Regions from separate parts of the Acidovorax temperans genome, predicted to be linked through region 4. Evidence: predicted binding sites of a transcription regulator. Region 4 holds the regulator's gene; each other region holds the start of a gene.
The links. Region 4 encodes sigma-54, which starts transcription at its own class of promoters, with help from an activator protein. Its sites were predicted from a motif close to TGGCANGNAANCTGCTTT; they were not measured.
Positions count from the first base shown of each region.

Region 1: the regulator sigma-54 is predicted to act here: its motif matches at 4,777-4,794, upstream of nirB (nitrite reductase large subunit NirB).
Region 2: the regulator sigma-54 is predicted to act here: its motif matches at 5,857-5,874, upstream of exaC (acetaldehyde dehydrogenase ExaC).
Region 3: the regulator sigma-54 is predicted to act here: its motif matches at 6,366-6,383, upstream of PQV96_RS03745 (urease accessory protein UreD).

Region 1 covers NZ_CP117193.1:2,690,854-2,698,635, reverse strand. The annotation lists gene PQV96_RS12765 (nitrate reductase) at 1-716, opposite strand, end outside; gene nirD (nitrite reductase small subunit NirD) at 877-1,260, opposite strand; gene PQV96_RS12755 (type IV pili methyl-accepting chemotaxis transducer N-terminal domain-containing protein) at 1,304-2,107, opposite strand; gene nirB (nitrite reductase large subunit NirB) at 2,162-4,606, opposite strand; gene PQV96_RS12745 (bifunctional protein-serine/threonine kinase/phosphatase) at 4,918-6,684, shown strand; gene PQV96_RS12740 (MFS transporter) at 7,112-7,782, opposite strand, start outside.
Region 2 covers NZ_CP117193.1:121,999-129,780, reverse strand. The annotation lists gene PQV96_RS00575 (alpha/beta hydrolase) at 1-463, opposite strand, end outside; gene PQV96_RS00570 (hypothetical protein) at 517-1,113, opposite strand; gene ompR (osmolarity response regulator transcription factor OmpR) at 1,319-2,062, shown strand; gene PQV96_RS00560 (ATP-binding protein) at 2,059-3,450, shown strand; gene PQV96_RS00555 (sigma-54-dependent Fis family transcriptional regulator) at 3,520-5,610, opposite strand; gene exaC (acetaldehyde dehydrogenase ExaC) at 5,939-7,462, shown strand; gene yiaY (L-threonine dehydrogenase) at 7,590-7,782, shown strand, end outside.
Region 3 covers NZ_CP117193.1:792,642-800,423, forward strand. The annotation lists gene urtA (urea ABC transporter substrate-binding protein) at 1-928, opposite strand, end outside; gene PQV96_RS03735 (hybrid sensor histidine kinase/response regulator) at 1,133-4,513, shown strand; gene PQV96_RS03740 (response regulator transcription factor) at 4,503-5,414, shown strand; gene PQV96_RS03745 (urease accessory protein UreD) at 5,461-6,291, opposite strand; partial or broken gene PQV96_RS03750 (GreA/GreB family elongation factor) at 6,725-7,211, shown strand; partial or broken gene PQV96_RS03755 (hypothetical protein) at 7,470-7,701, shown strand.
Region 4 covers NZ_CP117193.1:343,898-351,679, forward strand. The annotation lists gene argS (arginine--tRNA ligase) at 1-762, shown strand, start outside; gene PQV96_RS01530 (SPOR domain-containing protein) at 775-1,440, shown strand; gene PQV96_RS01535 (thiol:disulfide interchange protein DsbA/DsbL) at 1,520-2,176, shown strand; gene PQV96_RS01540 (IS4 family transposase) at 2,300-3,610, shown strand; gene lptA (lipopolysaccharide transport periplasmic protein LptA) at 3,690-4,334, shown strand; gene lptB (LPS export ABC transporter ATP-binding protein) at 4,331-5,113, shown strand; gene rpoN (RNA polymerase factor sigma-54) at 5,181-6,803, shown strand; gene PQV96_RS01560 (THUMP domain-containing class I SAM-dependent RNA methyltransferase) at 6,902-7,782, shown strand, end outside.

The sequences.
Region 1 (7,782 bases), 2.2 Mb from region 4:
TCCCACAGCATGATGTGCAGCATGCCGTTGAACAGCATCACATCGCTGCCGGGCTGGATGGGCAGGAACAGGTCGGCCATGCCCGCCGTGTCGGTGCGGCGCGGGTCGGCCACGATGACCTTCATGCCGGGGTTGGCGGCGCGTGCGTCTTCGATGCGGCGGAACAGGATGGGGTGCGCCCAGGCCGCATTGCTGCCCACAATGAACAGGCACTGCGCGTGTTTCACGTCGTCGTAGCAGGCGGGCGGCGCGTCGGCGCCCAGCGTCTGCTTGTAGCCGGCCACAGCGCTGCTCATGCACAGGCGCGAGTTGGTGTCGATGTTGTTGGTGCCGATCAGGCCCTTAGCGAGCTTGTTGAAGACGTAGTAGTCCTCGGTCAGCAGCTGGCCGCTCACGTAAAAACCCACGGCGTCGGGGCCGTGCTGCTGGATGGTGTGGGCAAACTTGTCCGTGGCCAGGCCCAGGGCCGCATCCCACGACAACGGCCGAGGGGCATCGCTGCGTTGCGCGCGGTGCAAGGGCTGCAGCAGCCGGGTCTGCAGCGTGATGGGGCTGCTGGCCGTGAGGTGCAGCGTCGAGCCCTTGGTGCACAGGCGGCCAAAGTTGGCGGGGTGGTTCGGGTCGCCCCGCACGCCGGTGATCTGTGCACCGTCGCTTTCAATGATCACGCCGCAGCCTACGCCGCAGTAGGGGCAGGTAGATTTGGTTTCTTGCATGGCGTGTGGCTTTGAATGTTTTACGGCGCTAGCGCTTTATTTATAAGAGCTAGCAGCTATTATTTTTATAGCTATGGTGCCCGTTGGGGCTGGCGCAGGGGTCTGGGGGCTGGGCTTGTTGGCAAGGGGCGGGCGCACAAGGCACCCTGCGCCTACGCGCCTACGCGCCCACCGTGCGGCGTGCAGGCCCGGCGATGGGCCGCGTCAAATCCGTGGCCACGGTGGCCAGCTCTGCAGCGTCCAGGTACACGGCACCGTCCTCCACCTTCACGGTGAACTTGGGGGTGCAGCCCTCATCGGGGGCCGATGCCTGGCCGTCGCACAGGCCGATGGTCCAGTTGTGCATGGGGCAGGCCACATGGGTGCCAAACACAATGCCTTGCGACAAGGGGCCACCCTTGTGCGGGCAGCGGTCGAGCAGGGCGAAGACGCCGCCCGCGTCGTTGCGGAACACCGCCACATCCAGGCCTTGGGGGCGGGCAACGCGGCGCGAGCCCAGCACGGGGATGTCTTCGATGCGGCAGATCAGTGTCCATTCAGTCATGGTGGCGATTCCTTGTGGTTGTTGGGGGGCTCTGGGCTCTGTGTCAGGCGGCCAGGGCGGCATACATGCCGGTGACGCGGTCCATGCTGGCCAGCAGGTTCTCGCTGGTCACAAACACCTCGGACACCTGGCGAAACGTGTTGGCGCCTGTTTGCATGCGCTGCAGCGCGGCGTCAAAAAACACCCATTGCCCGTCGGCCAGTTGCAGTTCCTGGCGAATGCGGTCGGTGGCTTGCGGCGCGGTGCGCAGCAATTCGTTGGCGCTCAAAAACTCTTTGCGCGCCTTGTCGATTTCGGTGGTGCTGGTGGCAGCGTCCACCTGCAGCATCGCGGCCAGGCAGAACTTGGCCATGCGCTGGCTCAGCATGCGCTGGCGCCCGGCCACGTTGACCAGATGGCCCACGGGCTTGCCCGAGGCCGCTTCGTATTGCACGGTGCCCTGGTGGGCCAGGGCCAGCACCTTGGCGTCGGCCTGCAGCAGGCTGCTGGCCGCGTCTTTGGAGGGCTGGGCCGTGGTCAGCACGGTTTTGTAGGCGCTCCAGGCGGCTTCCAGCTCGGTGTAGGTGGTGCGGATGTCTGCCTGCGGGGCGTAGGCCTTGAGTTCTGCCAGCTGCCGCTCAAACAGCTTGATGGACTGGGCCAGCGCCTGGCGCGCCGGGTTGGCATCGGCCTGGTGGGCCAGCATGAGCCAGGCTTTGGCCATGCGCTGGCTCAGCATGCGCTGGCGGCCCGCCTTGTTGATGGCATCGTTCACATCCTGCAACTGGGCCCACGCCGCCACCGGGGCGCCCACAGCGCCTGCCAGCAGGGCGCCAGCGCTGGCGTTCAAAATCCATCGGCGTTGCAGCATGGGTGGGCTCCTTGGTGGTTTGGGGGCGGGCAGGGGCAGTGGGCAGCGGCGTCAGGCGCCCAGGGGCACAAACTGGCGTGTGTCCACGGCGGCTTTGTCAAACTCGAACCAGGGGTCGGGCTCGCCGTCCAGCGCAAACTGCAGTTGCTCCCACAGCGCCTTGCGGCCTTCGTGGTCTTCCAAAATGCGCTTTTTCACATAGTCCAGGCCCACGCGGCTCACGTAGTGCACGGTGCGCTCCAGGTACCAGCCTTCCTGGCGGTACAGCTCGCAGAACGCGCCGGTGTACTCCAGCACTTCTTCGGCGGTTTTCAGCTTGGTGAAGAAGTGCGCCACCTCGGTCTTGATGCCGCCGTTGCCAGCGACGTACATCTCCCAGCCGCTGTCCACGCCGATGATGCCCACGTCCTTGATGCCGGCCTCGGCGCAGTTGCGCGGGCAGCCGCTCACCGCGAACTTGACCTTGTGCGGGGCGTACATGCGCCACATGGCGCGCTCCAGGTCCTTGCCCATCTGCGTGCTGTCCTGCGTGCCCATGCGGCACCACTCGCTGCCCACACAGGTCTTCACGGTGCGCAGCGCCTTGGCATAGGCGTGGCCGCTGGGCATGCCGATGTCTTTCCACACGTTGACCAGGTCTTCCTTCTTCACGCCCAGCAGGTCAATGCGCTGGCCGCCCGTGACCTTGACGGTGGGAATGTTGTACTTGTCCACCGCATCGGCAATGCGGCGCAGCTCGTCGGCCGTGGTTTCGCCGCCCCACATGCGGGGGATGACGCTGTAGGTGCCGTCCTTTTGGATGTTGGCGTGGCTGCGCTCGTTGATGGCGCGGCTTTGCGGGTCGTCCTTCGCGTCCTTGGGCCAGGTGCTCAGAAGATAGTAGTTAACGGCGGGGCGGCAGGATGCACAGCCGTTGGGCGTCTTCCACTCCATGAACTTGAACACATCGCCAATGCTCAGCAGCTTGTTGGCGCGGATCGCGTCGCGCACCGCCTGGTGGCCGTGGTCGGTGCAGCCGCACATGGCCTTGGTCTTGGGCGTGGCGCTGTAGTCGCCACCGGCGGTGAACATGATGATCTGCTCGACCAGGCCCGTGCACGATCCGCACGATGCACTGGCCTTGGTGTGCTTGCGCACTTCGTCGAGCGTGAACAGGCCCTTGTCCTTGATGGCCTTGCAGATGGCGCCCTTGGTCACGCCGTTGCAGCCGCACACCTCGTCGCTGTCGGCCATGGCCGATGCCTTGCTCTGGCCCTGGTGGCCCACGTCGCCGATGTTGCTCTCGCCAAACATCAGCTTGTCGCGGATATCGCTCACGCTGCGGCCGTCACGCAGCAGCTTGAAGTACCAGCTCCCGTCCACGGTGTCGCCATACAGGCAGGCGCCCACCAGCTTGTCGTCCTTGATGACCAGTTTTTTGTACACGCCGCCAAAGGGGTCGCTCATCACGATCTCTTCGGTGTTCTCGCCGCCCTGGAAGTCGCCCGCGCTGAACAGGTCGATGCCTGTCACCTTGAGCTTGGTGGATGTCAGCGAGCCCTGGTAGCGGCCGATGCCGAACTCGGCCAGGTGGTTGGCCAGCACCTTGCCCTGCTCGAACAGCGGGGCCACAAGGCCATAGGCAATGCCCCGGTGCGCGGCGCATTCGCCCACGGCGTAGATGCGCGCGTCGGTGGTGGTCTGCAGCGTGTCGCTGACCACAATGCCGCGGTTCACGTGCAGGCGCATCTTTTCAGCCAGCGCGGTGTTGGGGCGGATGCCCACGGCCATCACCACCAGGTCGGCGGGCACCTGGGTGCCGTCCTTGAACTTGACGCTGGCCACGCGGCCGTCGGTGTTGCCCACCAGTTCCTGCGTCTGCGCGCCCATCAGGAACTGCATGCCGCGCTCCTGCAGCGACTTCTCCAGCATCTTGCCGGCCACATCGTCCAGCTGGCGCTCCATCAGCCAGTCGCCCACATGCACCACGGTGACCTGCATGCCGCGCTTCATGAGGCCGTTGGCGGCCTCCAGGCCCAGCAGGCCGCCGCCGATGACGACGGCGTGCTTGTAGGTGGCGGCGGCGTCGATCATGGCCTGGGTGTCGGCGATGTCGCGGTACGCCAGCACGCCCTGCAAGTCCTTGCCGGGGATGGGCAGGATGAAGGGGTTGGAGCCGGTGGCGAGGATCAGGCGATCGTATGCGGCGGTGACCACCGTGCCGTCTTTGCTGGTGGCGCTGACCACGCGGCGCACGCGGTCCACGTCGGTCACGGTGAAGCCGGTGTGCAGCGTGATGTGGTTGTCGGCGTACCACGACCAGTCGTTGAGGATGATCTCGTCGATGGTCTGCTCGCCCGCCAGCACGGGGGACAGCAGAATGCGGTTGTAGTTGGGGTGGGGCTCGGCACCGAACACCGTGATGTCATACAGATCGGGGGCGATCTTGAGCAGCTCTTCCAGCGTGCGCACACCGGCCATGCCGTTTCCCACCATCACCAGTTTGAGCTTTTTCATCATGACTCCATCGGTTCCATCGCCGGGGCGATGCGCAAAACAAAAAAGGCGTCCACACGATGCTGCTCCGAGGTCTCGAAACCGCATGTGGGGACGCCTTCGTCCTGACAACTCCTCTGTGCGCCTTTGCACTGCTGAATTGCGTGGGCCTGCCCGGCCCTTGCCCTTGTTAAGCAATGGCCGTGCCAGATTCCTTGCACTGATCTGGGGTGGGCGCGCGGGACGGGCCCGGGCGTGGGCTGCCGGGGTGGGCAGGCGGCCCCGCCCCGGCATGCACCACCTTGGGCACAAAACCTGCATGGAGCTGGTGCATGAGCTTTGAACTGGATGTGGGCCAGGCCTCGCTGGCCGGCCGCAATGAGGTGAACGAGGACTTTGCCGCCCTGGCGGTGGGGCAGGGGCGCGACCGCGAGCGCGGCGCCATCGCCGCCATTGCCGATGGCGTGAGCACGGGCGGCAAGGGCCGCGAGGCCGCCCAGACCACGGTGAGCACCCTGGTGGGCGACTACTTCGCCACCCCCGAGACCTGGGACACCACCGTGGCGCTGGACCGCATCCTGAACGCCCACAACGGCTGGCTCGCCTCCATGAACCGGCGCCGCCAGCCCGCCGTGGGCCTGACCACACTCACCGCGCTGGTGCTGCGCGGCCAGTCGTACACGCTGGCCCATGTGGGCGACACCCGCGCCTACCTGCTGCGCGGCGGGCGCCTGCAACTGCTCACGGCCGACCATGTGATGGCGCAGCGCGACTTTGCGCACCAGCTCACCCGCGCCATGGGGCTCGATGACCATGTGGTGGTGGACTACAGCCAGGGCGAGCTGCACAGCGGCGATCTGTTCGTGCTGCTGTCCGACGGTGTGCATGGCAGTCTGCCCGAGCGCGAACTGCGGCAGCTGCTGCGCCAGGAGGGCGTGGCGGCCCAGGCGCTCAGCGACGAGCTGGTGCAGGCGGCTCTGCGCCGGGGCAGCAGCGACAACGTGACCGCGCTGGTGGTGCGGGTGCAAGGCGCGCTGCAGGCCACGCTGCAGGACGAATCCCGCCGTGCGCAGGACCTGCCCGTGCTGCCCCTGCTCAAGGTGGGCGATACCGTGGACGGCCTCACGGTCACGGCCATCGTGGCCGACAACGGCATCCACCGGCTGTACCAGGTGCGAGACCCGGCCACGCAGCGCCTCTACGCCCTCAAGACCCTGCTGCCCACGCGCGCCCACGATGCCGAAGAGCGCGCCACGCTCGCGCACGAGGCCTGGGTGGCGCGGCGCATGCAGTCGGGCCAGGCCGCCGCCCACCTGGCGCGGCTGAACACCTGGCCTGCGGGCGAGGGGCAGGAAGGTGCAGGAACCAGTGCCAGCGCGTTCTACCTGCTGTACGACTGGCACGCGGGCGAAACGCTGGGCCAGCGCCTGCGCAGCCGCCAGCATCTGCCCGTGCCACAGGCCGTGTCGGTGGTGGTGCAGGCTGCGCGCGTGCTGGGCTGGCTGCACCGGCAGGGGGTGGTGCACCGCGACATCAAGCCCGACAACCTGCACCTGGGCGACGACGGCGTGCTGCGCGTGCTCGATTTGGGCGTGGCCCTGTCCGGCCGCGAGCCCGAGGCTACGCGCCAGCTGCACGCGGGCACGCCCAGCTACATGAACCCCGAGCAGTGGCCCGGCTACGAAAAAAGCGGCGATACCGAAGGCCAGCTGCCCGACGCGCGCAGTGACCTGTTTGCGCTGGGCGTCACGCTCTACCAGCTGCTGAGCCAGGGCCGCCTGCCCTATGGCGAGGTGGTGCAGTACCAGCTGGGCCGCTACCACCGCGACCCGCTGCCCCCCAGCCGCCACAACCCCGGCGTGCCCATCTGGCTGGACCAGATCTCCCTGAAAGCCGTGGCCCGCAGCCGCGCCCAGCGCTTCGAGACCGCCGAGGAACTGCTGCTGGCGCTGGAGCGCGGTGCATCCCGCCCGCTATCAGCCCCCGGCCCGCAGCCGCTGATGCAGCGCGACGCCACGGCCCTGTGGAAGATCGCGCTGGCGGTGAGCGTGCTGGTGAATCTGCTGTTGATCTACTGGCTGTTGTTTTTGCCGAGGTAGTGGGGAGTCTTGGTTTGCTCCTGAAAATGTAGCTGCTTCCGCTTATGCAGTGGGCGGTGGAGCCGATTTTGGCTTGAATATTCAGCGGTGCATCGCCTGGTTTTGATGTACGCCCCGGTGGGTAGCAGGCTCTGCCACAGGGCGCTGCCTGTGGGCTCCCTCTCCCCTTGCGGGAGAGGGCGGGGGGAGAGGGGGCTTCCCTGGGGGCGCTGCTGCCCCCTCTCCCCAACCCTCTCCCGCGAGGGGAGAGGGGGTTTCAGTCGGCAACACTTGCGCCGGTCACGCGCTGCGCGCGCGGCCGCCCTTTTAGCGAAAGTTCGGCAAGCGCTATCGCGCTTACTTGTTTAACGCAAGTCATGCGCTACGCGCACGGCCACCCTTTTGCTGGAAGTGTGGCGAGCGCTTGCGCGCTCACCGGCTACGCCGGTCATGCGCTGCGCGCACGTCCACCCTTCTCCGCCCACGTGCGCGTCCAGCGGATCTGCATCACCCGCAGTAGCACCAGCATGGCCAGCGCGCACGCCGCAATGCCGACAAAGCCCCACAGGTAGGTGCCGGTGTACTGGCGCGAGATGCCCATGCCGCTGGGGATCAGGCCGCCGCCCAGGGCGCCGATCTCGCCAATCATCGAGCCTGCCACGGCCGTGGTCAGAGGCCAGCGCAGGGGCACCAGCTGGAACAGGGCGCCATTGCCCGCGCCCAGCGCAGCAAAACACACCAGGAACAGCAGCATGGTGATGGGCAGCGAGTTCTCGGCCAGGCCGCACAGCACCATGCTCACGGCCGTGATGGCCAGCACGGCCGTGAGTGTGTTCACGCCGCCCCAGTGGTCCGACAGCCAGCCACCAAAGATGCGCAGGGCCGCGCCCAGGAAGGCCGCCAGCATGGTGAGCTGGCCTGCCTGCACCTTGCTCACATGGAACTGGTCGTAAAAATAGCCGGGCAAGAAGGTGGTGAGGCCGATGAAGCCGCCAAAGGTCACGGCATAGATCAGGCTGAAGGCCCAGCCATCTTTTTCAAACAGGCAAGCGATGTGTTCGCGGAAGCTCGAATGGGCCGCCAGGTCGGAGGGCTCCTGTGCAAACACGGCCATCACGA
Region 2 (7,782 bases), 220 kb from region 4:
CGGCCTGCACATCGCGCTCTTGCACCGCCACCGGCGTGTCCGGCAGCATGCGGTAGTTGATGGAGACAAAGATGAAGCCCTTGGGCACCCAGCGGGCCACCTTTTCCGTCACCACACGGCCCACGGCTTTGTCGCCAATGCGCCATGCGCCGCCGTGCACCATGAAGATCACCGGCGCCCCCACCGTGCTCGCCACCACGCTGCTGGTGCCGGTGGACGGGGTGGTGGGCACGTAAAAGTCCATGCGCTGTGCGGGGTCCTGGCCATAAGGCACATCGGCAATGCGCTGCACGCCGGTGGGCAATGCCGCCTCGGTGGCGGCGGCCTGCTTTTGCGCGATGAGGGCGCGCAGGCGGCCACCGTTTTGGGGATTGGTTTGGGGGATGGTCTGGGCTTGCACGCTAGCGGTGGCAAGCGTGAGCGCGGCGAGGGCAGTCACGGTGAAAAGTTGGCGCAGGGACATGGCAAAGCTCCTGGGATGGGGACGGTGTGGATCAGCGGCTAAATGCGGTGACTTCAAGGCCGCGTGGGGCAGGCCATGGCCGCGCCGCTGGCGTCGTAGCAAGTGGCGCTGCGGCTCAGTCCACCATCCTTGCTGTAGCTGCTTTGCGTATGCACGCTGTTGCCGGTGGCTGTATTGGTGGCCGTAGAGGTGCGGGCCTGCGTCACGGTGCCGTCGGCATTGCGGGTGGCCCCGCCGCTGCTTTGCAAGCTGGCCTGGGCGTTCTGGGCCGACAGGCTGCCACTGTGGCTGGCGCTGCCGTCTGCGCTGCGCGATGTGCTGCCCTGGCGCACCGCCATGCCGCCCTGCGCACCGACAGCGGCGCCACGGCTGGTGACACTCGCGTTGCCCTGCCCGTCGGCCGTGGCAGTGCGGCCCCGCACCACCGCCCCGTTGGCCCCCGCCCGCGCCACGCCCGTGTGCGCCGTGGTGCTTCCGTCGGCACCATGTTCCACCACATGGCGTGCGCGGGCATGCGCCGTGGTGGGTGCGGCGAGCGTGAGCACGGCGCTCAGGGCGATGGCGCCCAGTGCTGAAAGCACAAACACACCAGCGGCCAGCGCGGGGCGTTGCAGCAGGTCTATGGCGTCGGGGCGAGTAGGCAAGGGCATGGTGGTCAACTCCTGGGTTGCGTATCGGTTGGAGGGAATGGGTGCACTGTGCCCGGCAGATGTGAGCCAGCCATGGCAAAAAACCGCCGATGTATGACAAACCATGACAAACGCCACCCGCTGTGTCATGCCTTGTCATGGCTGCAAGGACATTCCCCTCTGCTGCTCCTACCATTGGGGTCATTGCGCATTGTTTGAACACCCCATGACCGACACCCTGGCCAAAATCCTGGTCGCCGATGACGAGCCCGACCTGCGCGCCCTGTTGCAGCGCTACCTGAGCGACCAGGGCTACACGGTGCGCACCGTGGAGGGCGCGGGGCCGCTCGATGTGCTGCTGGCGCGCGAGCGCTTTGACGTGCTGGTGCTCGACGTGATGATGCCGGGCGAGGACGGCCTGTCCATCTGCCGCCGCCTGCGCGCGCAGGGCGAGACCATTCCCATCCTGATGCTCACCGCCCGGGGCGACCCGGTGGACCGCATCGTGGGCCTGGAGATGGGCGCGGACGACTACCTGCCCAAGCCGTTCAACCCGCGCGAGCTGCTGGCCCGCATCCAGGCCATGGTGCGCCGACAGCGCATGCTGGGGGCGCACACCGGGCCGCAGGGTGTGCACGAGCGCATCGCGATTGGCGACTTTGTGCTGCTGCCCGCTGAGCGGCGGCTGGAGAAGGCGGGCACAGACATCGCCCTCACCACCGGTGAATTCGCGTTGCTGCTGGCCCTGGCGCAAAACCCGCAGCGCCCGCTGGGCCGCGACCGGCTCATGGCGCTGGCCTACGGCCCCGACCACACGGCCACCGACCGCAGCATTGACGTGCAGATCATGCGGCTGCGCAAACTCATCGAAGCCGACCCGGCCCAGCCGCGCCACATCCGTACCGTGTGGGGCGTGGGCTATGTGTTTGTGCCCGACGGCGCAGTGCCTGCCAGCGAGGGCAAGCCATGAACGAGCCCGCCTCCGCCCCCCATTCCACCACGCATGCTCCGCGTGGCCTGTTGCCCCGCAGCCTGTTGGGCCGCAACCTGCTGCTGATGGCATTGCTCATTGTGCTGGGCCAGCTGTGCGCGGCGGTGCTGGTGCGGCAGATGATCTTCAAGCCCCGCGTGGTGCAGGTGGCCGATGGAGTGGCGCGCAACGTGGCCGCCATCCGCGCCGGGCTGCAGGTGCTGCCACCGGAGCAGCGGCAGCCGTTTGTGCAGGCCTTCAACGAGCAGGCCGCACGAACGCAAACCCATCCACTGGCGGCCGCACCGGGCACCTGGCGCGCCGTGCTCTCGCCGCTGGAGCGGCAGTTTGTGCGGGCCGTTACCCAGCAGCTGGATGCAGCAAAAGGCACACCGGCCTCGTCCGCAGATCCTTTGTGGCGGCGCGACAGCAGCGGCGTGCTGTCGCTGCGCGTGGTGCATGAAGGCACTGAATACTGGCTCAACCTGCCCAGCGTCTTCCCCACGCGCGAATTCACCGGCGCCTGGCTCATGGCCACGCTGGCCAGCATGGTGCTGGCGCTGGTGGGTGCCTGGTGGCTGCAGCGCCACCTCAACCAGCCGCTGCAGCGCGTGGTGCAGGCCGCGCAGCGCCTGGCCCGGGGCCAGCCGCCCGGGCCGCTGGCGGAGGACGGCCCCACCGAAATCGCCACCGTGGCCCGCAGCTTCAACCACATGGCCCAGAGCCTGGCCCAGGCCGACCAGGAGCGGGCGCTGATGCTGGCCGGGGTGTCGCACGACCTGCGCACGCCCCTGACCAAGCTGCGCCTGGGGGTAGAGATTGCCGGGCCGCAAATCGAGCCCGATCTGTCCACGCGCATGGTGCGCAGCATGGACGAGATGGACGCCATCCTCGGCCAGTTCTTGCACTTTGCGCGCATGCAAGAGGCAGAGCCCCTGCAGCCCGCCGCGCTGGACGACCTGGCCCAGGCCATCGCCCAGGCGCAGGCCGACCATGGCCGCAGCGTGGCGCTGGAGCTGGGCACCCCGCCGCCCACCCCCGTGCAGGCCCAGGCCCTGCGCCGCGCGGTGGACAACCTGGTCGAGAACGCCTGGCGCCACGGCGCTGCGCCTGTGGTGCTGCGCACAGGCAGGGCAGACAACGCAGGCCCCCAGAGCGATGGCGTGTGGATTGAAGTGCAAGACCACGGCCCCGGCGTGCCCAGAGCCGAGCTGGACCGCATCCGCCAGCCCTTTGCCCGCGGCGAGGCCGCCCGCAGCGGCCGCCCCGGTGCGGGCTTGGGCCTGGCCATTGCCGACCGCGTGGCCCGTGCGCACGGTGGGCGGCTGGAACTGCACAGCGCACCCGGCCAGGGCCTGCGGGCGCGGCTGGTGCTGCCTGCTCATTGAAAATTTTGAGCCAAATTGGCCTGTAGCGCTTATTTATAAAACGCTACCAGCTATTAAATCAATAGCAAATCAAGGATGTGCTGCGTCCTGGCGGGCCGCCAGCTTGCGGTACAGCGTTTGCCGGCTGATGCCCAGCGTGCGCGCCGCCTGCGACATGTTGCCGCCCGCGGCCTGCACCGCCTGGTCGATGGCGGTGCGGGAGAGTTGCTGCAGATTGAGGGGCGATACGGCACTCGCGCCAGCCCCCCCGGCGGCATGCAGCACCGCCACACCGGGCAACGTGGTGACGGGGCGGGCTGCGGGCAGTTCTGACCGCGCAGCCTCTTGGTGCCCATGCCCTGCAGAAGGTGCGATGGGCGCGGTCTGCGCCGCGTGCAACGCGTGCTGCAAATCGTCGGGCAGGTGGCTCCAGGTGATGGTGTCTTCGCCCTCGGCCAGCAGGGCGCAGGCGGTGCGCAGGGCGCTGGCGTATTGGCGCAGGTTGCCGGGCCAGGGGTAGGCGGCCAGCGGGGCGATCAGCTCGGGGGCCAGTTGCGCGGGCTGGGGCAAGGCCTGCTCGGAGGTCAGGTCGGCCAGCAGGCGCTCCGTGAGGGGTAAAAAGTCGCTGCGCTCGCGCAGGGCGGGCAATTGCACTGTGAGGCCGTTCAAGCGGTAGTACAGGTCTTGCCGAAACCGGCCCTGCTCTGCCGCCTGCATGAGCTGGCAGTGCGTGGCGCTGACCAGGGCAAAGTCCACCGGTACGGCCTGGCTGCCGCCCACGGGAGTCACGCTGCGCTCTTGCAGCACGCGCAGCAGGCGGGTTTGCAGGGCCAGGGGCATGTCGCCGATTTCGTCCAGAAACAGCGTGCCGCCGTGCGCCTCGCGCAGGCGGCCCGGGCTGCCCTGCTTGCGCGCGCCGGTAAAGGCCCCGGGCACGTAGCCAAACAGCTCTGCCTCGATCAAATTCTCAGGAATGGCGGCGCAGTTGATGGCCACAAAGGGGCCGCCCTGGCGCGGGCTGCTGGCGTGCAGGGCCCGCGCAAACACTTCCTTGCCCACGCCCGATTCGCCCTGGATGAGCACGGCAATGGGTTTGCCCGCCACGCGCCGGGCCTTGTCGGCGGCGGCGCGCCAGCGGGCGTCGCCGGTGTCCAGCTGCGCCAGGGCGTCGGCGGGGGGGGCTGATGCATCGGCCATGGCCTGGGCGGGCAAGCGCAGGGCGCCCGCAGAGTCCGCAGAACGCGCCCCAGGCCACAGCGCCGCGTCCACTTGCACCAGGGCAAACAGCAGGCTGCCGCCGCGCTCGCGCACGGGCAGGGGCTGCTGGGGACGGCGGCGGTGGTGCGAGAGCAGGTCGTCCAGCCGCGCATCCAGCACCTGGGCCAGCGGGGTGGCCCCCACATCGTCTCTGCGCAGGCCCAGCTGCGCCAGGGCGGCGCGGTTGGCGCCGACGATCCAGCCATCGGGCGAGACGGCGAGCACGCCCTCGGCCACGCTGCCGATGCCTTCGGGCTCGCGGTGCAGGTGCAACCGGATGTGGCGCTTGCAGGTGGCCACCAGCAGGCGGTTTTCGATCATGCGGGCCGCAGTGCTGACCAGGCCCAGGGTGTGGGAGTGGCCGTTGCGGTGGTCACCCGAGATGTCGAGGATGCCCAGCAGCTCGCCCGTGGCCGAGAGGATGGGCGAGGCCGCGCAGGTGAGAAAGCTGTTGCGCTCCAGAAAATGCTCGCCGCCGTGCACTTCCACCGCCGTGCCTTCGGCCAGTGCCGTGCCGATGGCGTTGGTGCCCCGGTGGGATTCGTGCCACGAGGCGCCGCAGGTCAGCGCCACGCGCTCGGCCTTATCCACAAAGCCGGGGCTGCCCAGCGTGTGCATGAGCATGCCGGCCCGGTCGGCCAGCACCACCACGCTGTGGCTGTGGCGCACCTGGTCGAACAGGTATTCCATGATAGGGCGCGAATGCGTGAGCAGGCTGTGGTTGCAGGCCATGGCTTCGCGCAGCTCGCCGGGGCTGGGCAAATCGGCCGCTGCGCGCCCGGCAGGGGCCAGGCCTGCGGCCATGCTGCGCCTCCAGGAACGGGCCAGGCGCTCATCCACCAGGCCCGTGGGGCAATGGCCGTGTTCCAGCAAATGTCGCCGGGCCTGTTGCAAGGCCAGCAGGGGGGATGGGGTGGTGCGCACGCTGTCTCCTGAACGGGCGTCATGGCACCCGCTTCGAAGGGGCCAGTATGGCGGTGCCGGGGGGGCAGGGCAATAGCGTTTGCGCAGGGGAACTGTCCAACTGTTCCATTTCGTGACAGGTGTTCTGTGTTGGAACGTAACGCATGGCGCCAACGCTTCACATCACCTTACTCATCCCGCGCCAAAACCCAAACAAATCAGCCACTTAGCGCGGAAGCAGCCCTTGGCCAGCAGGCACTCAAGGGCTGGCATGGGTCTTGTATAGGTGCTATCATCTGCCGCCGCAACACGCGCAGCAGATATCCAAAACATCGATAGGAGACACCGCATGACCGTTTACGCAGCCCCCGGCGCCGCTGGCGCCAAGATCGCCTACAAGGCGCAGTACAACAACTTCATCGGCGGCAAGTTCGTCGCCCCGGTCAAGGGCCAGTACTTTGATGTGATCTCGCCCGTCAACGGCAAGGTCTACACCCAGGCCGCCCGCTCCACCGCAGAAGACATCGAACTGGCACTGGACGCCGCCCACGCCGCGGCCGATGCCTGGGGCAAGACCGATGCCGCCACACGCGCCAACATCCTGCTGAAAATTGCCGACCGCATCGAGCAAAACCTGGAACTGCTGGCCTATGCCGAGACGGTGGACAACGGCAAGGCCATCCGCGAGACGCTGAACGCCGACATTCCGCTCACCGTGGACCACTTCCGCTACTTTGCAGGCTGCGTGCGGGCGCAAGAGGGCGGCATCAGCGAGATCGACGAAAACACCGTGGCGTACCACATCCAGGAGCCGCTGGGCGTGGTGGGCCAGATCATTCCGTGGAACTTCCCCATCCTGATGGCCGCATGGAAGCTGGCCCCCGCCCTGGGCGCGGGCAACTGCGTGGTGCTCAAGCCCGCAGAGTCCACCCCCATCTCCATCCTCATCCTGGCCGAGCTGATTGCCGACCTGCTGCCGCCCGGCGTGCTCAACATCGTCAACGGCTTTGGCCGTGAAGCCGGCATGCCGCTGGCGACTTCCAAGCGCATTGCCAAGATCGCGTTCACCGGCTCCACCAGCACCGGCCGCGTGATTGCGCAGGCAGCCGCCAACAACCTCATCCCCGCCACGCTGGAGCTGGGCGGCAAGAGCCCCAACATCTTCTTTGCCGATGTGATGGACAAGGACGATGCCTTCCTCGACAAGGCCGTTGAAGGTCTGGTGCTGTTTGCATTCAACCAGGGCGAGGTCTGCACCTGCCCATCGCGTGCGCTGATCCAGGAAAGCATCTATGACAAGTTCATGGAGCGTGTCTTGAAGCGCGTGGCTGCCATCAAGCACCAGAACCCGCTGGACACCGACAGCATGATGGGCGCGCAGGCATCGAAAGAGCAGCTCACCAAAATCCTCTCGTACCTGGAGCTGGGCAAGCAGGAAGGCGCTGAAGTGCTGGCCGGAGGCGGTCAGGCTCATCTGGGTGGCGACCTGGAAGGCGGCTACTACGTGCAGCCCACGCTGTTCAAGGGCCACAACAAGATGCGCATCTTCCAGGAAGAAATTTTCGGCCCCGTGCTGGCCGTGACCACCTTCAAGGACGAAGCCGAAGCGCTGGCCATTGCCAACGACACGCTGTACGGCCTGGGCGCCGGCGTGTGGAGCCGCAACGGCAACGTGGCCTACCGCATGGGCCGCGCCATCAAGGCCGGCCGTGTGTGGACCAACTGCTATCACCACTATCCGGCGCATGCGGCCTTTGGCGGCTACAAGGAATCGGGCATCGGCCGTGAGAACCACAAGATGATGCTGGACCATTACCAGCAGACCAAGAACCTGCTGGTGAGCTACAGCGAGAACAAGCTGGGCTTCTTTTGACGGACGTCAAGGGTTGAAGCGGCCTGGCCGCTTCGCCGCGCCCTCACGGGCGTACGATTTTTGGCGAAGCGGCCCGCTGCAGGCCCTGCAGCCCAGGCCGTCGTTTGATCCATCAAGGAGGTTCACGATGACCAGTACGTTCTTCATGCCCAGTGTCAACATCATGGGCGCAGGCTGTCTGCAGGAAGCCATGGTGGCCCTGAAAGGCCACGGCTTTCGCAAGGCACTGATCGTTACCGACGCCGTGCTCAGCAAGCTGGGCGTGGCAGCGCGCATTCAGGCCCAGTTGGCCGGGCAGCAGATTGCATCGGTGGTGTTTG
Region 3 (7,782 bases), 450 kb from region 4:
ACTTCATCGAGCTGTAGAAGCCGGCAAAGTTTTCGCCGCCCACGCCCGTCATCTCGTCTTCGGTGACCGACAGCGTCAGCAGGAACTGCTTGTCGCCAGTGATGCCGGCGGCCTTCAGCTGCTTGTAGAACGCCACGTTGGAGCCGCCCACCACGGCTGCGAAGATGCAGTCCGGCTTGGCCACCTTGATCTTGTTGATCAGTGAGTTGAAGTTGGTGTTGCCCAGCGGGTAGTACTCCTCGCCAACCACCTTGCCCAGTTTGGCCACGCTCTCGATGTGCTTGCGCGCGATCTTCATCGAGGTACGCGGCCAGATGTAGTCCGAGCCCACCAGGAAGAAGGTCTTGGCCTTCTTCTCCTTCGCGCCCCAGTCCAGGCCGTAGATGATCTGCTGCGTGGCTTCCTGGCCGGTGTAGATCACGTTCTTGCTCTGCTCCAGGCCTTCGTAGAAGGTCGGGTAGTAGAGCAGGCCGTTTTCCTTCTCGAAGATCGGCAGCACGGCCTTGCGCGAGGCGCTGGTCCAGCAGCCGAAGACTGCGGCCACGTGGTCGTTGACCAGCAGCTTCTTCGATTTTTCGGCGAAGGTCGGCCAGTCGGAAGCGCCGTCTTCCTTGATGACGCGGATCTTGCGGCCCAGGATGCCGCCCATGGCGTTAATCTGGTCAATGGCCAGCTGTTCGGCCTGGATCGAGCCGGTTTCAGAGATGGCCATGGTGCCGGAAGACGAGTGCAACTGGCCCACCACCACTTCGGTGTCGGTCACGGCAAGCTTGGTCGTGTTGACCTTGGCGGTAGGGAACTGCTGGGCCATGGCTATGCCGGGCAGACCGACCACGGACATGGCGCCCATGGCCTGGAGAAGGCGGCGGCGCTGCAGGTCGGCGGCAGCAGACGGGTGGAGCAGGGACGGATCGGTCTGGTCTTTCATGGGGCACTCCTGAAGAGAAGAGTTGGGAACCAAGAACACCTGCGGGAGGTGCTGGGCGACACGGCGTCACCACGGCCTTGAGATTAGGGACAACCCTTTCCACGGCCCATACGTCAATTGACGTACGCGGGCTGCGCACATCGCTGAGTACGGTTCTTGCGTATGCACTGGTATTGACAGCGCATGCACCAAAAAAGCGCACGCATGAACAACGCACCACAAAAGATCTTTCGCATCCGCCGCGACTACAACTCCTGGGTAGCCAACGAGACGTTGGAGGACTACGCGCTGCGCTACACGCCCCAGAGTGCACGGAAATGGAGCGAGCTGCGCGTGGCCAACACCGCCCTTGGCGGCGTGTCCTTTCTGGCGCTGGAGGCCATCGGCGGCGCCATCGCGCTGAACTACGGCTTTTCCAACGCGCTCTGGGCCATCCTGGTCATGGGGCTGGTCACCTTCCTCACGGGTCTGCCCATCGCCGTCTATGCGGCACGTTACGGGCTGGACATGGACCTGCTCACGCGCGGCGCTGGCTTCGGCTACCTGGGCTCTACCGTCACCTCGCTCATCTACGCCAGCTTCACCTTCATCTTCTTCGCCCTGGAGGCGGCCATCATGGCGCTGGCGCTGCAGCTGGTGCTGGACTGGCCGCTGGTGTGGTGCTACGTGCTGTCCTCGCTGGTCATCATCCCCATGGTGCTGCACGGAATCACGTTCATCTCCCGCCTGCAGACCTGGACCCAGCCGCTGTGGGTGGTGCTGTTGCTGTGGCCCTTCGCATGGTTCGCGCTGGCCCAGCCCGATTTCTACGTGCAGTTCACCGGCCTGTCCGGCCTGACCTCGGGCAGCAGCGACTTTGAGCCGCTGATGTTCGGCGCCGCCGCTGCGGTGACCTTCGCGCTCGTGCTGCAGATCGGCGAGCAGGTGGACTACCTGCGCTTCATGCCTGCGCGCACCCCGGCCAACCGCTGGCGCTGGTGGGGCGCAGTGCTCGTGGCAGGCCCGGGCTGGATCTTGCCGGGCATGCTCAAGATGCTGGGCGGGGCTTTTCTGGCCTTCGTCGCGCTGCAGTACGGCACATCGCCGCTGCACGCGGCCGAACCCACGCAGATGTACCTGGTGGGCTACCTGCGCTCGCTGAGCGACCCCACGGCTGCGCTGCTGCTCACGGTGCTGTTCGTGGTGATCTCGCAGGTCAAGATCAACGTCACCAACGCCTATGCCGGCTCACTGGCATGGAGCAACTTCTTCGCGCGGCTCACGCGCAGCCACCCGGGCCGGGTGGTCTGGCTGGTGTTCAACGTCATCATCGCCATGCTGCTCATGACGCTGGGCGTCTTCGGCGCGCTCGAGCGCGTGCTGGGCCTGTACGCCAACGTGGCCATCGCCTGGGTGGGCGCGCTGGTCGCGGACCTGGTCATCAGCAAGCCGCTGGGCCTGAGTCCCAAGGGCGTGGAGTTCCGCCGCGCTTACCTCTACGACATCAACCCCGTGGGCCTGGGTGCGATGGGACTGGCCGTGGTGCTCGCGGTCGTGGCCCACTTTGGCTGGCTGGGCGAATACGCGGCCGCCTTCGCGCCCTTCATCGCGCTCTTCACCGCCATGGTCACGGCGCCGCTGCTGGCCTGGGCCACCCGGGGACGCTACTACCTTGCGCGCCGCGATCCTTCGCCCTGGCAGGTCGGTGAACTCGTGCGCTGCAGCGTCTGCGAAAATCCGTTTGAGAGCACCGACATGGCCGCCTGCCCGGCCTACGGTGCGCCGATCTGCTCGCTGTGCTGTTCGCTCGAATCACGCTGCCATGATCGCTGCAAGACCCAGGCGCGCGCGGCTGACCAGGTGCGCGCCGCGCTCGCAGCCATCCTGCCCCCCAGCCTGAACAACCGCTTCAACTTCCGCGTCGGCCAGTACTTCACGGTCTTCCTCTCCCTTTGCGCCGTCATGGCCTTTGTGCTGGGTGTGGTCTACATGCAGGAGAGCCTGACCGCGCCGCCCGACGCGTTGCGTGGCCCCTTTGTCAAGGTGTTTTCGCTGCTTGCTTTACTGGCCGCAGTGTGGGCCTGGTGGCTGGTGCTGGCCAACGAAAGCCGGCGCATGGCGCACGACGAATCTGAGCGACAGACCCAGTTGCTGCAAAAGGAAATCGACGCCCACCAGCGCACCGACGCCGCGCTGCAAAGCGCCAAGGAGGTGGCCGAGAACGCGAGTCAGGCCAAGACGCGCTACGTGGCCGGTATGACGCACGAGCTGCGCACGCCCCTCAACAGCATCCTGGGCTATTCGCAAATCCTGCTGCGCAGCGGCGAGCTTCAGGGCAGCGCGCGCGAGGCCGTCACGACCATCCAGCAAAGCGGCCAGCACATGCACGCACTGATCGACGGCCTGCTGGACCTGGCCCGCATCGAGGCAGGCCGCCTGAGGCTGGACCCAGCGCCGCTGCCCTTCCAGGAATTCCTCTCCGAACTGGCGCGCATGGTGCAACCCCAGGCCGAGGGCAAGGGCCTCGCGTTCCGCCTCGAAACCCAGGGCCGCGTACCCGCTTGGGTGCAGGCCGACGCCAAGCGCCTGCGCCAGATCCTCATCAACCTGCTGGGCAACGCCGTGCGCTTCACCAACCGGGGTGCTGTCGTGCTGCGCGTGGACTGCCGACACGAAGTGGTGCGCTTCGAGGTGGAAGACACTGGCATCGGCATCGCACCGCAAGACCAGGAGCGCATCTTCCAGCCCTTCGAGCGCGGCAGCGCCGGACGGCGTGCCAGCGAAGCGGGAACCGGCCTGGGCCTGACCATTACCAGTCTGCTCACCAGCCTCATGGGCGGTGAGCTCACACTGCGCAGCGCCGTGGGCCAGGGCAGCACCTTCAGCGTGCGCCTGTATTTGCGCGAGATCAAGGCTCCGGTCGCACGCACCCTGCGCCACCTGCGTCCCATCGTCGGCTACCTCGACCCTCGCCGCACCTTGCTCGTGGTGGACGACCAGCCCATCCAGCGGCAGCTGCTGGCCAGCCTGCTGCTGCCGCTGGGCTTCATCATGCGCGAGGCAGCCAGCGGCCGCGAATGCCTGGAGATCTTGCAGCAGCACCGGCTCGATGCGGTACTGCTCGACATCAACATGGACGACCTCAACGGCTGGCAGACCGCGCAACTCATCCGCAGCAATGTTGGGCCTGACTTGCCGATCATCTTCGTCTCGGCTGACCCGTTCGAGAACCGACCCGAGCTGCTGGAAGCCGTTGGCTGCCAGGGTTTCGTGAGCAAGCCAGTGATCGAGTCCGAGCTGCTGGACCTGCTGGCGCGGGTCCTGCAGCTGGAGTGGGTGCACGAGAGCAACCTGCCGCACACCCCTGAAGTCCCATCGGTGAAGCGGGAGTCGGCAGACAAGTTGCCGCTGCCAGATGAACTGCGCCACCGTCTGATCGGCCTGGCTCGCATGGGCAACGCCAGTGGCTTGCGTGGCCTGCTGCGCAGCAGTGCCGAGCAGGAGCCGGCGATTGCGGAAGTGCTGCAAAGCCTGACGGTGCACGTGGACCGTTTTGATTTCTCTGCCCTGATCGAACGCCTGAAAGAAACCGAAGATGAAAGCTGAACCCGTCATGCCGCCTGCAGTCTCCAGCGTCGTGCTGGTGGTGGACGACGCGCCCGACACCCTGCGCATGCTTTGCGATGCGCTGGCAATCGAAGGCTACACCGTGCTGGTGGCGCGCGACGCCATCGAGGCGCTGGAACGTTTCGAGATGGCCGTGCCCGACGCAGTGCTGCTTGACGCCATCATGCCGGGCGAGAACGGTTTTGCTCTGTGCCGCCGCCTCAAGTCCGAACCCTCCTGGGCCCACGTACCGGTGATCTTCATGACTGGCTTGGCCGAGACTGAACAAATCGTTGAAGGGTTTGCCAGTGGCGGAGTGGACTATGTGGTCAAGCCGCTGAAGATTCCCGAGGTGCTCGCACGCTTGGCCACGCATCTGCGCAATGCGCATGTCAGCCGACTGGCTCGCGAGGCGGTGGATGTGGCCGGACTCGGTGTAGTGTTGCTCGACAGCCAGGGGCGCATCGCCTGGCGTTCGCCGCAGGCCATGCACTGGCTGGAAGAAGCGCTGGGCCCGCAGGACGACGCGACGCCGCTAAAGGGCTGGCTGCAGGCTGCCATCACGCAGGGCGAGACGCTAACCCCGCTGCCCAACGGCAGCCAGTTGCAGGCCCAATACCTAGGGCAGACCGGCCCGGGCGAGACCATGATCCTGTTGCGCCAGGGCGGTCCCGCAGTGAATGCAGCACACAAACGCCTGAGTGATGCAGTCCTCACACCGCGTGAGACTGAGGTGCTCTCCTGGCTCGCCAAGGGCAAGACCAATCGCGACATCGCCGACATCCTCGGCATGAGCCCGCGCACGGTGAACAAACACCTGGAGCACATCTTCGAGAAGCTCGGGGTGGAAACGCGAACGGCGGCAGCAGCGATCGCGAGCAGCCTGCTGCAGGACGCCTGAGCCGGGGAGTCCAGAGCTCCATCGGTCGCATCGTGCCGCTACAAGCTCAGGTTGCCCAGACCCTAGGTGCCACAGCGTCCATCTGCCATAGTGCCTGGCGCCACGCTGCACGGGCCGGGCGCAACAGTTCCAGTACCGGTTCAACCAGCGGTGCCAGTACCCGCAGCACCAGCACCTGTGGATGCGGGCTGGTAGCGCCGGCGCTGAGCCGCAAGGGATGCGCGTCGATCACCCGGCGCACAGCGTCGAGCGCGACGTCGCGGCGCTGGCGCTCGATGGGCGTACCTGCTATGAAGAAAAGCGTGGCCAGGCAGCGCTGGCCGGCCAGGCCCAGCGGGCTATTGAGCAGCCGAAGGTCGTCGGCCGCGATGCGGCCCTGCTCCAGCCAGACGCCCGGCACCTCCAGATGCTGCGTGAAGCAGCCCTCCGCAAAAGGCTGGTCTGCCGCGGGCAGGCCTAGCGCGGTGATATCCCAGCCCAGCAGTTCGGCACCTGGGGCAAGATCAAACACCGCACAGTTCTCAGCTTGGCATTGGTTATAGGCCAGGGCCTCCAGCGGCAGCCACTCCAGCCGTGCGCCAGCCTCCAGCCGGGCGTGCACGCGCTGACGGGCCGGCTCGCCCAACGAGCGGTAGAAACGGGTGGCGCCGGGTGTGGTGACGAGACCGTGCGCGCCGGGCGCCACCGAAACCTGGGTCTCCACCGTGTCGCCCCCCACCAGACCGCCCGGCGGATGGACCAGTACGTTGTGGCAAACGGTGTCGCCCTCGGGGTAGAGGCTCCGCAGCACGCGCAGCGGCCCGTCATGGCGATAGCGGGCAACGGTGCGCGCCGATTCCAAGCTGTAGTGCAGCTCCAAGCAGGCGCGCCAGCTCATGGGTATCGGGACGCCACGTTGGACGGGTACCGGATAAGTCTTAGGTGGGCGTGATAGGTCGGCATTTGGAAGACCATGCAAGTTTTGCGCCTAACTTGAGATGTGGCCGTTGTGCGCCCGGCTGGCACCGCGAGTGGCTCACTTGGGTGACAGCAGGATCTCTGTAAAAAGGAGCCAGCTCCTAGTACCCGCGTCATCATCCCTGCTTCAACATCGATGAGACATCGCTGGCGCAATGCGCAGCATTGATGGAGCTGCACTCTGTTCGAAGTCTCGAGCTTGCGTCATTGAAGCAGTCGCCCAAAGTTAATGTTCAGCCTTTGGGATAACAGAAGCGTTTCCATCCCAGTCTGCCAGCCCAAGTATCAACGGCGGGCGGAGCCCTTCATAATTACGAGTTGCCTTCGCTTGTTTGAGATGCCTATCTTTCATCATGGATAAATTCTTGCTGCGGCAGCAAGTGCTGGAGCGACTAGCCGAGGACCTGCTGGAGGTTGAAGAGGCAGTGCGAGTGGCCCATGAGGCGGCGACCCACGAAGAAAACATCGCCGAGAACAAATACGACACGTTGGGGCTCGAAGCCGCTTACCTTGCGACCGAGCCAAGCTCGACGCGCAGAAGCCATCCGCCATGCGATGGCCCATTGGCGCCAGTTCCATCCGCGCCCCTATGACGCCAATCAAGGCATACAAATCGGTGCGCTGGTTTGCTTGGTCGATGCAAACGATAAGCAGCAGCTGCAGCTTTTTCTCGGTCCGGAAGGCGGCAGTATGAAGTTGGTGAGCGGGGCTCACCTCGTTCAGGTCATTAGTAGCGAAGCACCTTTGGGCAAGGCCATGCTGGGTAAATGCGAAGGTGATGAGGTCTCGATACAGGTCTCTCCCCACCAACAGCAGTTTGAGGTGCTACGGGTTCACTGAGCCGAAAGGCTGTTTCGCACTGTAGGAGTCTTGACGGTTCAGGCAGACCGTGCAGTCCGCAAGCGGAACTTGCTGTTGGAAGCATTCCGCTAACGAACGCTATTTGCTGCGCTGTCGCTATTAGGCAGCAACAAGGTGTCGCTGGTGAGTTCACGAATCTAGCGTGTCCGCGCTCTGGCAGAGCAGGACGCAGGGGCGCATGGATGCGAGCTCGCTGTTGATGAGGTTATTTGGTGCGAACCATTGGAGTTTCTCAGAATGATTGATTGGGTTCCGGTAGCTTTCCTGACGTTCAAGGTTCTTATCTTTGGCGCCTGCATGTTTTTTGCCATCAAGTGGCATTACGACCAGGGCAAGAAGGTGATGGATAGGCGCGCCCTGATACGCAGGGGTAGCAAGTTTTTCGCCATCTTCATACTGGCGCTTGTGTGTGTTGGCCTTAACGTTCGGCCTTTCCTGGAAGCTTGGTATGGATTTGCGGCTCCCCTGACGGAAAAATATGGTCGGTTGGTATCCAGTCCTGAGACGGGCCCTCAATCAGGCAGATGCGGATCGGCGATGCCAGGTCGTT
Region 4 (7,782 bases):
CGCAAGAGCGACGGCACCTACACTTACTTCGTGCCTGATGTGGCGTACCACATCGCCAAGTGGGAGCGCGGCTTTGCCAAGGTGGTCAACATCCAGGGCACCGACCACCACGGCACCATCGCCCGCGTGCGCGCAGGCCTGCAAGCCGCCGACGTAGGTATCCCCCAGGGCTACCCCGACTACGTGCTGCACACCATGGTGCGCGTGGTGCGTGGCGGCGAAGAGGTCAAGATCAGCAAGCGCGCTGGCAGCTACGTCACGCTGCGCGATTTGATCGAGTGGACCAGCAAGGACGCGGTGCGCTTTTTCCTTCTGAGCCGCAAGCCCGACACCGAGTACACCTTTGACGTGGATCTGGCCGTGGCCCAGAACAACGACAACCCCGTGTACTACGTGCAGTACGCCCATGCGCGCATCCAGTCGGTGCTGCGCGCATGGCAAGAGGCGGGCGGCGGCGATGTGGCTTCGCTCAAGGATGTGGACCTGTCGGCCCTGGAAGGCCCTCAGGCCCAGGCGCTCATGCTGCAACTCGCCAAATACCCCGAAATGCTCACGGCCGCTGCGCTGGGTGAGGCGCCCCACGATGTGACCTTCTACCTGCGTGACCTGGCCTCGGCGTACCACAGCTACTACGATGCCGAGCGCATCCTGGTGGATGATGAGGCGGTGAAGAAGGCCCGCCTGGCGCTTGTCGCGGCCACGGCGCAGGTCTTGCACAACGGTCTCGCGGTGCTGGGTGTGTCGGCCCCGGCCAGAATGTGAGTGGAAACTACCATGAAGAAAAAACAGTTGGGCGGAACCATCCTGGGATTCATCCTGGGTGTGATCGTGGGTTTGGGCGCTGCCCTGGCCGTGGCGGTGTACGTCACTAAAGTGCCTGTCCCATTCCTGAACAAGGGTGGTGCGCGCGGTGCAGACCAGGACGCTGCCGAGGCGCAAAAAAACAAGGACTGGGATCCCAACTCGCCACTGCGTGGCAAGTCGGCCGCCAAGCCGCCTGCGCCAGCCGCTTCGGCTGCCGGGGCTGAACCCGCCACCCCCGCCGCACAGCCTGTGGCCACCGCGGAGCCCAAGGGGGCTGCCGCATCGGCCCCCAAGGCGGCTGCCAGCAAGCCCGAAAAAGAAGAAACTGGCAAGCCCACCAGCGCCGACCCGCTGGGTGACCTGGCCAAAGCCAAGGCTGCGGAGGCAGGTAGCGCGGACCCTTATGACTACTTTGTGCAGGCCGGTGCCTTCCGCACGCAGGCCGATGCCGATGCCCAGCGCGCCAAGCTGGCCATGATGGGCTGGGAAGCCCGCGTGAGCGAGCGCGAGCAAAACGGCCGCCCGGTCTTCCGCGTTCGCGTGGGGCCGTTCGCCAAGCGCGATGACGCAGCCGCCCTCAAAGACAAACTGGACGGTACGGGCGTGGAATCTGCGCTGGTGCGCGTGCAGCGTTGATGCGGCCGTCGCCCACGGCTGAACTTTTTCGAGGCATGCCGCTCACATCCTAAAGACCAGACCAAGGAGTGTTCTTTTCATGAAACGTCGCGAGTTTTCCCTGTCCGCTGCCTCCGCTGTTGCAGCCTCTGCGGTCACTTTGCCAGTGGCGCTGCCCGCTGCAGCGCAAGTGCGCCAGTTCAAAGAGGGCAAGGACTACCAAAAGCTCTCCAAGCCTGCGCCTACCGAGGCCCCTGCCGGCAAGATCGAGATCATCGAGTTCTTCTGGTACAGCTGCCCCCACTGCAATTCGTTCGAGCCCGTGCTCGACGCCTGGATCAAGGCCGCGCCCAAGGACCTCGTCGTCCGTCGCGTGCCAGTGGCGTTCAACGCCAGCTTCGTGCCCCAGCAAAAGCTGTACTACGCGCTGGAAGGCATGGGCAAGCTCGACGCTGTGCACGCCAAGGTGTTCCGCGCCATCCACGTGGAAAAGCTCAAGCTGGCCAAGGACGACGACATTTTTGCCTGGGTGGGCAACCAGGGCGTGGATGTGGCCAAGTTCAAGGAGGTCTACAACTCCTTCACCGTGAACAACCAGGCCCGCCGCGCTGCGCAACTGCAAGGCGAGTACGGCGTGGAAGGTGTGCCTTCCATGGGCGTAGCAGGCCGCTATTACACCGATGGCACCATGGCTGGCAGCATGCAGACCGTGCTGCAAGTGGTGGACTACCTGGTGGGCCAGACCCGCAAGGCCTGATGCACCGCTGATTCAGCCCTGCAGTACAAAAGCCCGCGCCAGCGTAATGCCAGTCAGTTAAGCCCGCAGGCGGCTTGATCCAGTAAAAAGGGGACGTGTTCAACACGTTCCCTTTTTTGCTTGATGAGCCTGCTTGCAAACGCCTTGCGCCAGACCCTGCCCCGAGTACCTGATCGCCTCGAGCAGCTCAGCGCGTTGATAGACCCCACCTGGATCGCACAGGCGCTGGGGACCAGCGGCAAGGCCTCCATCCGCCGGCGCAAGCTGCCTGCCGAACATGCCGTGTGGCTTGTGATCGGACTGGCGCTGTTTCGCGACCGGCCACTGTGGCAGGTGGTGCAGCAGCTGGATTTGAGCCTGGATGGACAAGCGCCGCCCGCACCGAGCGTCAGCGTGCAAGCCCGCCAGCGCCTGGGCGAGGAGCCTCTGGCCGAGCTGTTCGCTCTACTGACCCAAGCCTGGAGCCGTCCTGCGGTGAATGTGCGCCAGCCACTGCGCGTACTGGCTGTGGATGGTGTGGTCTGGTCGGCGCCGGACACCCCTGAGAATCGAGTCGAACTGGGCAGCTGCAGCAACCAGCATGGCCTCTCGCCCTGGCCGCAGATCCGCGCCACTTGCCTGATGGACACACACAGCCACGAGATGCTTGATGCCAAGCTCGGCGCCATGGACTGCGGCGAATTGAGCCTGGCAGCGCAGTTGCGCGGCGAGGATCACTCCGTGACCCTGTTTGACCGAGCGTACTTCTCGGCAGCGTTCCTGTTGGACTGGCAGGCTGCGGGTACGCAGCGCCACTGGTTGATGCGCGCGCGGGACAATCTGCGCCATGAGATCGTCCAGCAACTGGCGCGCGGCGATGCGCTGATCCGCATGCCGGTGTCCCCACAAGCGCGCAAGGCACACCCGCATCTGCCCAGCCACTGGCAGGCACGCCTGATCGAGGTGAGCGTGGGTGGACGGCTGCGCCGCTTCATCACATCCTTGCTGTGTCCCCGCACGCATCCGGCGCAGGAGCTGGCCGAGCTCTACCGCCAGCGTTGGGAGATCGAGTTGGGGTTCCGGGAGATCAAGCAGACCCTGCAGGAGGGTGAGCCGGTGCTGCGCAGCAAGCAGCCCGCGCTGGTGCGCCAGGAGCTGTGGGGTGTGCTGATCGCCTACACGCTGCTGCGCCGCTGGATGCGCGAGATGGCAGCGCACGTCCAGGTCGAGCCCCAGCGCATCAGCTTCCACACAGCCAGCTACGCCATCGTGAACTTGCTGGCGGTCCCCAGCCTGGACTCTGCCGGCACCTTGCCCAAGCAGTTGGCAGCCCTGTTGGCGCAATCGCGACACTTCGTGCTGCCGCCACGCCGCACTGGGCGCAGCTTCCCAAGGGTCGTCAAAAAACGCGCTTCCAAATTCCCAACGAAAAAATGCCAGTCAGCTCTTAACTGACTGGCATTGCGCGCCAGCGGGCTTTTTTCATGCTGGGCGGCAATGCATGGCTACAATGATTGCAAGATTCGTGCCCTCCATGAAACATCGCATTACCTCCCTCCTTGTGCTTGCAGCCTTGACCTGCGCCTTTGGCGCGGCGCAGGCTGAAAAGGCCGACCGCAGCAAGCCCATGAACATCGAGGCCGATGCGCTGCGGCACGATGAAGTCAAACAGACCAGCGTCTTTTCGGGCCGGGTGGTGATGACCAAGGGCTCCATCGTGCTGCGCGGTGCGCGGCTGGATGTGCGCCAGGATGCCGATGGCTACCAGTCGGGCATCGTCACCGCTGAAGCCGGCAAGCGCGCGTTCTTCCGCCAAAAGCGCGACACGTTGCCAGGCGCACCCGAGGAATTCATTGAAGGCGAGGGCGAGGTCATCGAATACGACGGCCGCACCGACAACGTGCGCTTTATCACCCGCGCCGAGCTGCGCCGCTACCGGGGCGGTGCCTTGAGCGACGAAATCACGGGCGCCGTCATCGTCTACAACAACCTGACCGATGTGTTCACGGTGGACGGGCAAAAGAAGGCCACGCCTTCGGCCGACGGCCAAACCGGTAGCGGCCGCGTGCGCGCGGTGCTGGCGCCCAAGGAGCCCGCCGCCGGTGCGGCGGCGCCTGCAGCCCCGGCCTCTGGCCCGGCGCTGCGCCCCAGCAATTCTTTGGGCGGTGGCAGCCAGTGAGTGATCGTTCCGTGCAAGCCGCAGCCCCTGGCGTATCCTCCAGCCGCCTGGAAGTCTCGCACCTGGCCAAGTCCTACGGCAGCCGCAAGGTGGTTAAGGACGTTTCGCTGGTCGTGCAAAAAGGCGAAGTGGTGGGCTTGCTGGGCCCCAATGGCGCGGGCAAGACCACGTCGTTCTACATGATCGTGGGCCTGGTGCGCAGCGATGGCGGGGACATCCGTATCGATGGCCAGTCGGTGGCGCACATGCCCATCCATCGCCGCTCGCGGCTGGGGCTGTCTTATCTGCCGCAAGAAGCGTCGATCTTCCGCAAGCTCTCCGTCGAGGAGAACGTGCGCGCTGTGCTGGAGCTGCAGCGCGACGAGAACAACGCCCCGCTGTCGCGTGCGGCCATCGAAGAGCAGCTCACCTCGCTACTGCAGGAGCTGCGCGTGGAACACCTGCGCGCATCGCCCGCACTGGCCCTGTCGGGTGGCGAGCGCCGCCGCGTCGAGATCGCCCGCGCTCTGGCCACGCAGCCGCGCTTCATCCTGCTGGACGAGCCCTTTGCGGGCATCGACCCCATTGCCGTGATCGAGATCCAGCGCATCATCGGCTTCCTCAAGGCGCGCGGCATTGGCGTGCTGATCACCGACCACAACGTGCGCGAAACCCTGGGCATTTGCGACCACGCCTTCATCATCAGCGATGGGCGGGTGCTGGCGCAGGGCACGCCATCGGAGATCGTGGACAACGCCGAGGTACGCCGCGTGTACCTGGGCGAACACTTCCGCATGTGATGGCCAGTGTGAGTGTGGCTTTTGTGAATGGTGTGTCCGCGCTGGTGCGTGGGCTGGGGGCTCTGGCATGAAGCCCGGCCTGTCCCTGCGCGTTTCGCAGCACTTGGCCCTGACCCCGCAGCTGCAGCAATCCATTCGGTTGCTGCAGTTGTCCACGCTGGAGCTGGGCCAGGAAGTCGAGCAGATGCTCGACGAAAACCCTTTTCTCGAACGCGCCACCGACGAAGCACCGCGCGAAGAGTTTGGCCTGGAGCATGCCAACGCCCCCGCCCAGGCCGACGACCACGGTGTCGATGATGCTATCTATTCAGGAGCTAGCAGCGCTTCATCTACGGGCGCTGAAGGCGATTTTGATGCTTCATCAGATGCCGACCACAGCAGCAGCGTCGCTGACGAGCCCGACTGGAGCGGCGACGGCACGGTGGAGATGGCGCCCAACGACAGTGAGTGGGGTGGCGACGCCCCGCCTCGCAACCGCAATGACTCCGAAGGCGAGGAGGCCGACGCGACCGAACTGGCGCGTTCGCAAGAGTCCCTCACCGCCTTCCTGCACCGCCAGGCCTTGGCGCTGCGCCTGTCCGAAGTGGACAGCGCTGCTCTGCGCTTCCTGATCGAATCGCTCAACGACGACGGCTACCTGGAAGAGTCGCTGCAGGAGCTGGCCATTGCGTTGGCGGGCCCTGACGACCTGGAGCAGATCGACGAGCTGGTGCACCGCTTCACCGTAGCCCAGCGCCTGCTGCAAACCCTGGAACCCGTGGGCGTGGGTGCCCGCAACCTGGCCGAGTGCCTCACGCTGCAGCTCAGCGCTCTGGCGGCCGATGCGCACAGCGGCGTGCCGCCCGACGTGGTGCAGACTGCGCTGCAAATCTGCCAGCAACCGCTGGAAATGCTGGCCCGCCGCGATGTGCGCCGCCTCACCCAGGCCTGCACCGAAGGCGGTGCTGCGGGCGAAGAGCGTACCCGCGCCGCCATGGCCCTGATTGCCCGGCTGGAACCCCGCCCAGGGCGGCGCTTTGTGGACGTGGAGCGCAACATCATCGTGCCTGATGTGATCGTGCGCAAAGCCGGGCGCAGCAACGGCACCAGCGGGCAGCAGAATTTCATCGTCTCGCTCAACCCTGATGTGATGCCGCGCCTGCGCGTGCATGACATCTACGCTGGCGCCCTGCGCGGCGGCAAAGGGAGCAAGGGCGGCGAGGGCCACGCGGGCCTGCAGCAGCGCCTGCAAGAGGCGCGCTGGTTCATCAAGAACATCCAGCAGCGGTTTGACACCATCCTGCGCGTCTCGCGCGCCATCGTCGAGCGGCAAAAGAGCTTCTTCACCCATGGCGAGCTGGCCATGCGCCCGCTGGTGCTGCGCGACATTGCCGACGAGCTGGGCCTGCACGAATCCACCATCAGCCGCGTGACCACGGCCAAGTACATGGCCACGCCGATTGGCACGTACGAGCTCAAGTATTTCTTCGGCTCGGGCCTGGGCACCGAAACCGGGGGCAACGCCTCCAGCACGGCCGTGCGCGCGCTCATCAAACAGTTCGTGGCCGCTGAAAGCCCCACCAAGCCCTTGTCCGACAGCCAGTTGGCTGAGATGCTCAAGGAGCAAGGCATTGAATGCGCCCGCCGCACCGTGGCCAAATACCGCGAAGCGCTCAAGATTGCGCCGGCCAATTTGCGCAAGGCGTTGTAGCTGGCCACCGCCGCTGCAGCGTCCGTGCCAGGGCCTGTGGGCCTTGGCAGCGCGCCTGCCTTGCGTACCATGCACCGGCACCACCAGAGGTACCCCCTATGAACCAACTCCAACTTTTTCTCCCCTGCGCCGCTGGTGTCGAGGGCTTTCTGGCCGACGAGGTGCACGGCATCACCGGCCTCACGGGCAACGACCTGCTGGTGGGGCGCGGTGGCGTGCTGCTGCGCAGCTCCTGGCGCCAGGCGCTGCAGCTGAACCTGCACAGCCGCCTGGCCCAGCGCGTGCTGGTGCAACTGGCGCACCGCATGTACCGCTCTGAAAACGACCTGTACGCCCTGGCCAGCGACGTGGCCTGGGAGATCTGGTTCACCACGCGCCAGAGCTTCAAGATCGAGGTCACAGCCCAGCACAGCCCGCTGCAGAGCCTGAATTTCGCTGCCCTCAAGGTCAAAGACGCAGTGGCCGACCGCTTCCGTGCCAAGACCGGCGTGCGCCCGGATGTGAACACGCAGTGGCCCGACGTGCGCATTCACATGCACCTGACCACCGACGAAGCCACGATCTACATCGACACCTCGGGCGAGCCGCTGTTCAAGCGCGGCTGGCGCGAGGACAAGGGCGACGCCCCCCTGAAAGAAACCCTGGCCGCTGCGATGATCGCTGCCAGCGGCTGGGACCCGCACGGCGAGCACCCCCAGCCCCTGTACGACCCCTGCTGCGGTAGCGGCACCATCGTGGTCGAGGCCGCGCAGATCGCCTGCCGCATTCCCGCTGGCATGTTGCGCCGCTTTGCGTTTGAAAAGCTGTTGCCGTTCCAGGCACACGTCTGGACTGCTATCAAAAACGAAGCTGATGGCGCAATCTGTGAAAGCCCTGTGCCCATTTTTGGCAGTGATGTGGCCCACCGCATGGTGGACTTTGCCCAGCGCAACGCCGAGCGCGCGGGCGTGGCCGGTGCCGTGCAGTTGCGCGGTGGCGA